2 regions of the Lysinibacillus sp. NPDC056220 genome follow, and region 1 is predicted to be linked to the other one. Evidence: riboswitches for the same ligand, from Rfam matches in the RefSeq annotation. Region 1 holds a riboswitch; the other holds the start of a gene.
What was found. Region 1 has a riboswitch for cyclic di-AMP ahead of ACOZBY_RS07290 (TrkH family potassium uptake protein). Riboswitches for the same ligand answer to the same signal wherever they lie in the genome.

Region 1 (3,426 bases):
AAAATTTCATCAGAATCACCATTCCTATAATCGCTATTACAAGCGCAATGAGAATTGCTATTATCATTTGCATAATATTTGCACCTGCCAGTAATAAACTTAGTATTATGAGCACACCACCTAAAATACCGACAATTCCACCAGGAACAAAAAACTCTGCCACTACAAGTGCTAAACCAATAACCAATAACAACAAGGATTCATAGCCAGCAAAGCCCGCAACCATATGTCCAAAGAAAAATAAACCAAGCGCTGATAATCCCATTATACCCGGAACGCCAAATCCTGGCGAATAGAGCTCCATGACAAGACCTAGACTTGCAATGGATAATAAAATTGGAACAATAATTGGATTTGTAATAAACCGAGCTAATTTCTCAGAGAATGTTGGTTCGATTGAAACGACATCACGATCTTGTAAGTCTTTTTTCTCTAAAAGTTCCTGAAAATTTTTCACGGTACCCTCTGAGTATTTGACCTTTAATGCCTCCGATGCTGAAAGCGTTAATAAATTTTTTCCCTCCGCACGATACTCTGGCAATTCATAATTGGAATCAGCCATTGCTAAAGCATACTTTGGATCTCGACCAGATGTCTCTGCTGCTGCTGACATTTGAGCAAGCCACGCACTATTTGCTTTCAAATCAGCTGTATTACCCGCTGAATCGATAACCGCTGCAGCACCGATTGTTCCATTGGGCACCATGTAGATTTCATCCGCATGTAAGGCTAAAAAAGCTCCTGCTGAATGGGCATCCTTATTAATAAAAGCAATTGTCCATATATCCGTTGCATCCATAAGCATGGCGATATCACTTGCTGCATTTACAAATCCGCCAGGCGTATGTATATCTAAGATAATCGCTTTCGCATTGTTTTCTTTAGCCTCATTAAAAGCTCGTTCTAAAAATGCGTGAAGCCCTCGCTCTACTTCATTATGAATAGGAACGTGGTAGACCTTACTGCTTGCAAACGCCGAAGTTAATGGAAACGCTAACAAAAAAGTCATCCATATTACTAGTAAATAGCTAAGGATTCTCCGTTTTCGCACCTTTTTCCCTCCCTTCTAACATGCTTCTCCTCTGTATATACGGTCAAACATGTAAAAAGTTTCACATATCTGAAAAATTATTTCGACTATTTGTACATGTTGCTTACAACTTAGTATTACACAAAAAAGCCGAATGAATCTAGTTGATATCCATCCGGCTTTTTCATATGTACGTAAATCGAGCAATGTAAAATACCTGGAATTAATTACAGCTGTAATTAATTCCAGGTATATCTTTGTCTGCTCAGTGAATCATACGATTGCGTGTTATGAACGTAGGGATTTTTAATGGGAAATTAAATTACCACTTACGTTTACGTGCAGCTTCTGATTTCTTTTTACGTTTTACGCTAGGTTTTTCGTAGAACTCGCGCTTTCTAACTTCTTGAATTGTACCACTTTTTGATACAGTACGTTTGAAGCGGCGAAGAGCATCTTCAAGCGATTCGTTTTTGCGAACGACAGTTTTTGACATCTCTCTTTCCCTCCCTCCGAACACACGTCAATACACAATTTAGGCAAATCACCTTCTGTTGTGTACTAAAAAATTATATCGTATTGTCTAATAATGGTCAATAGAAAGTGTGCGAAAATATCAAGTGAATTTTTGGTTTTATTTCTAATTGGAATTCGAAGAGCAAATTTGGCTCCCAATAAAAAAATAATTGTATTTTTCTATTCATATAGGGGTTTACAAAAAATAGAATATGGGCGTAGAATAATCACATTCAATTTAATACTGGCCAAATCTCAAACATTGAGAACGGAGGACCCAATATATTGGGGTTAATTCTGCACATGCAGAAAGGATGAGAAACTCTTTCGCCATCCTACCCGTCAGCTAACTTCGTCGGCTAAAGCGAAGGAGGTCCTATTCGACCACCTATTAGCATGTTTTCTCCTATTCTTTACATGCTTTTTTAGTTGGTCTTTTTTTATGCATATTTAAAATCAAGTAATTTAACATCTATAGAGGAGAACAAGATGAACACTTTTAGAAACACATTAAATCCTCCCAAAATTCTTGTACTTGGCTTTGCACTTATTATTATCATCGGGACTTTTCTTTTAACGATGCCTCTTTCTACAGAAGATGGAAAAGGACTTTCGTTTTTAGATGCATTATTCACCGCTACATCAGCAACTTGTGTAACGGGATTAATTGTTGTCGATACAGGTGATACTTTTTCAGTTTTCGGAGAAGTAGTCATTTTATGCCTAATCCAAATTGGTGGTTTAGGATTCATGACATTTGCAACATTGTTATTTTTACTACTCGGGAAAAAAATATCTTTAAAAGAAAGACTTTTGCTTAAGGAAGCATTTAATAATATTTCCATTGCTGGCCTTGTTAAATTAGTAAAGAGAATACTGCTCTTTACAGCATTGATTGAAATAATTGGTGGTCTTATTTTATCGATTCGTTTTTCTTTTGATATGCCTATAGGAAAAGCTGTATATTTTGGCTTTTTTCATGCAATTTCTAATTTCAATAATGCAGGTTTTGATTTAATGGGCGGATTTAATGGAATGACAGCTTATGTAGATGACCCATTCGTCGTTTTAACAATTTGCGCGCTCATTACAATTGGAGGCTTGGGGTTTATTGTCATGAATGAACTATATGAATATCGAGTTACTAAAAGACTTTCCGTTCATACAAAAATTGTTTTAGCGTCTACAATTATTTTAACGGTAAGCGCTACAATTTTGATATTTTTGTTTGAATTTGGAAATGATAAAACACTTGGTCCTTTAACTGAATGGGGCAAAGTATTGGGTTCTTTTTACCAAGCTGTTACACCAAGAACAGCAGGTTCCAATACACTGGCTATCGGTGACTTAACACATTCTACATTATTTTTAATAATTCTCTTAATGTTTATTGGAGCTGGATCTGGTTCCACTGCAGGTGGTATAAAAATAACAACTTTCGCAGTATTAGTTGCTACAATGTGGTCACAAATCCGTGGAAAAGAAGATGTTGTTTTATTTAAACGTAGAATTGTCACTGAGACTATCTTAAAGGCTTTGACTGTCACAATGTGTGGCGTACTTATCGTTGTTGTGGTGACAATCATTCTTAGCATTACTGAACAACGTCATAGTTTCATGATGTATTTATTTGAAGCAACCTCTGCATTTGGTACTGTCGGTCTTTCGATGGGGTTGACACCTGAGTTATCCCCTACTGGTAGAATTCTCATTATTTTAACGATGTTTGCTGGAAGACTAGGTCCATTAACCATTGCTTTCGCTATTACAAAACGACGAAAAACAGAAGCCTTTCGACATCCTAAAGGTAATATTATGATTGGATAACAAAATTAGAGGAGTGTGCTATAGCTATGGCTATTAAACAATATGCAGTTATT
Region 2 (3,426 bases), on a different contig from region 1:
CATAGATGTGGAAAGTACAGTTGGGGAAGGATCAAGTTTTACCTTATGTATACCGAAGGAGGGGCAGCAATGAAAAAGTGGGTTGTACTAATTATTGTAATTGTCCTTCTTTGTAGCGGAGTGCTTTGGTTTATTCAAAATCGCTATTTTCAAAAGGAGTCTCTCAGTGAAGAAGAGGCGATTCGCCATATCGAAGCTATTTATAAAGGTCAAGTTTCAGAAGTAAAGAAACATGGAAATACATTTGAAATACAATTTACACGTGAGAATTTGAAATATACAGCCATGCTTGATGCTACAACACAGCAGGTTTCTGATCTAACGTTGCAAAAAGGGCAAAGTAAATTATTGTTAACAGAAAATCAAATAAGAAAAATGGTGAAAGAAAAATATGGTGAGGTAGAAAGCGTCATGCTCACGGAAACCATTTATACCGCACGTGTTGAAAAGGAACATAAGCAAAAAGATATCACAGTAGATGGCTATTCGGGTGAAGTGTTATCTGAAAAAGATGTAGAACCATTAAATCAGCCTGAAAACCCCCACATTATTACCGAACAGCAAGCCATTGATATAGCGCTGCAACAATTAACCGGGAAGGTGGATTCTGTAGATTTTGAAGATACGGCGGAGGGCGGTTATTATTTAGTTGAAATTGAAACAGAGCATGAAGAAGCCACGTTCCAAATTCATGCTGTATCTGGAAAGGTCCTTTCTGTTTCATGGGACGATTAAAGAGTTTTCTCATGAAATTCTAATGTTCCTCTTATAGTTCTATCATCTTTGCTTGGTAAGCTAAAAGCAGATAAAACAAAGGAGAGATGAACATGAAAAAAATAATTATGATTCCTGCATTAGTGGTGACTCTTGGTGTTGGAGCGGCGATTGGCTCTACAACTTTATTATCAGGAAGTGCACAAGAAAAAAAGGTCCTATCCATGCAAAAAATCGAAAAGAAGGCATTGGCAGTAGTAGAGGGGACAGTAGTAGATATTGAACTTGATCAAAATAACTACCGCTCTGTTTATGAGGTAGAGGTGCATACTGATACAGATGAGTATGATTTAAAATTCGATGCCTATACCGGAAAATTACTTAAGCAGAAGAAAGAGCGTCAAGATGACGACGATAATGAATGGGTTAACACTAATACTGCTACCAACCTTATAAGTAAAGAAAAGGCTATTGAAGCGGCTCTAACAAAAGCAAAGGGTACAGTAACAAAAATTAAATTAGATGATGGGATTTATGAAATCGAGTTAAAAGATGGCCAATATGAATATGAGGTTGATGTTGATCCGATTACAGGAGAAATTGTTAATTTTGAAAAAGATATGGAAGACTAATATTGGTTGTTGCCTTAAAAGTAGAGCATACTTTTAAGGTTTTTTTTGTTGTAAAATCCCTTTAAATTAGGTGTTTGCGAGGAAATTAATTTCTACCACGGATATTTACCATGAGTTCAAAATGTCTATGTATTTCACTTGTGAAAAAGAAAAATTTTCTTCTTTACTTTTTTAATTGACAGGCGTAATATGGCATCATTATTAAAGTTTCAAATTTCTAAATCGCTGAAGCAAACTAGACGCGGGGGACCCATTTTTGACGGAGTGCATAAGCAATTCTAGGGGTGAATCTCTTCTTTTGAAGGGTAGGGCTACTCAGGCCCGAATCCGACAGCTAACCTCGTAAGCGTTAAGAGCAGAAAAGTTGGAGCTTGGCAGACAGATGAGCGTCTACAAGTCTTATTTGGTGATGACTTGTAGGCGTTTTTTGATCTCATTTAGGAAGGCGAAACACAATCTAAGAAACTAGAAGGTGTTTATTGATGAAATCCTCATTTAAACGTTATGTAATCGGCAAACCATTAAGATCCGATGCGTTAGGGGAACAAAAGCTTAGTAAAACAAAGGCATTGGCCATATTATCGTCCGATGCTTTGTCTTCCGTAGCCTATGGACCAGAACAAATTTTAATTGTCCTGATGACTGTGGGAACATTAGCATTTTGGTATTCTTTACCGATTGCTGCAGGGGTTGTTGTCCTTTTGGTGGCACTGACTTTATCATATCGTCAGGTTATTTTCGCCTATCCACATGGAGGTGGCGCTTATATAGTATCTAGGGAAAATTTAGGTGTGAATGCGGGTCTTGTAGCAGGAGGCTCATTGCTCGTTGATTATATTTTAACGGTAGCGGTAAGTGTATCTGCAGGTACAGACGCAATTACATCGGCATTTCCAAGTCTGCATCCATACAATGTGCTAATCGCTATTATATTTGTGATTTTTTTAACGATCTTGAATTTACGTGGTGTAACAGAGTCCGCCTCTGTTTTGGCATATCCAGTCTATCTGTTTGTAGTCGTTATGTTAGTGTTAATTGGGTTGGGGCTCTATAATGTTGCAACAGGTCAGGTGCCAGCAGAGCTGCATCCAAAGATTGGTACTCCAGTAGCAGGGATTAATTTATTTATTTTATTAAAGGCATTTGCGTCAGGAAGCTCAGCCTTAACAGGTGTAGAGGCTATCTCGAATGCCATTCCTAATTTTAGAAATCCTGCCCCTAATAACGCTGCTAAAACATTGTTAGCGATGGGGGGAATCTTAGCGGTTTTATTTATCGGTATTGTTAGTTTAGCGTATTTTTACGGAATTGCGCCAACTTCGGAAGCGACAGTCGTTTCCCAACTGGCAGAAGCAAGTGTTGGTCGAAATATCTTTTATTATATAGTACAGGGTGCAACAGCGATGATTTTGGTACTTGCAGCAAATACGGGCTATTCTGCATTTCCTCTACTTGCTGTCAATTTATCAAAAGACGGTTTTATCCCGAGAATATTTCAAATGCGTGGGGATCGCCTTGGTTATTCGAACGGCATTATGATGCTAGGGCTAGCAGCCATTATCTTAATCATCTTATTTGATGGGACAACGGAACATTTGATTCCACTCTATGCTGTTGGGGTATTTATTCCGTTTACATTAGCGCAAACTGGTATGATGAGAAAATGGTGGCGTGAAAAACCTACTGGCTGGATGGCAAAATTTACGATCAATACAATGGGTGCAGCCATTTCATTCATCGTAGCGATGATGTTTTTTGTGACAAAAATGCCTCAAGTATGGCCAGTGTTTGTCTTTTTACCAATTATCATTTTCGTATTTCATCGAATCAAGCTTCATTATCAAGCCGTTGGAGAGCAGCTGAGATTGAGTAAAGAGGAACTGGCAACCATTGAGGGCAATGTTTTCATTGTACCAGTAGCTGGTATAACGAAGGTGGTTGAAAATTCTCTTCATTATGTGAAATCACTAAGGGTTGATAAAGTTATTGCCTTTTATGTGGCTTTCGATCCAGCAGATGCAAAAGCCTTCGAAGAAAAATGGCAGGCTTGGCAACCAGATATTCGATTAGTAACCTATTA

Region 2: another riboswitch for cyclic di-AMP. It lies ahead of ACOZBY_RS17255 (APC family permease); the one in region 1 lies ahead of ACOZBY_RS07290 (TrkH family potassium uptake protein).

Annotation. Positions count from the first base shown of each region.
Region 1 covers NZ_JBMOXD010000002.1:460,652-464,077, reverse strand. The annotation lists gene ACOZBY_RS07300 (NfeD family protein) at 1-1,051, opposite strand, end outside; gene rpsU (30S ribosomal protein S21) at 1,353-1,526, opposite strand; cyclic di-AMP (ydaO/yuaA leader) riboswitch at 1,783-1,922, shown strand; gene ACOZBY_RS07290 (TrkH family potassium uptake protein) at 2,036-3,373, shown strand; gene ACOZBY_RS07285 (potassium channel family protein) at 3,400-3,426, shown strand, end outside.
Region 2 covers NZ_JBMOXD010000006.1:14,239-17,664, forward strand. The annotation lists gene ACOZBY_RS17240 (sensor histidine kinase) at 1-73, shown strand, start outside; gene ACOZBY_RS17245 (PepSY domain-containing protein) at 70-735, shown strand; gene ACOZBY_RS17250 (PepSY domain-containing protein) at 828-1,346, shown strand; cyclic di-AMP (ydaO/yuaA leader) riboswitch at 1,560-1,709, shown strand; gene ACOZBY_RS17255 (APC family permease) at 1,829-3,426, shown strand, end outside.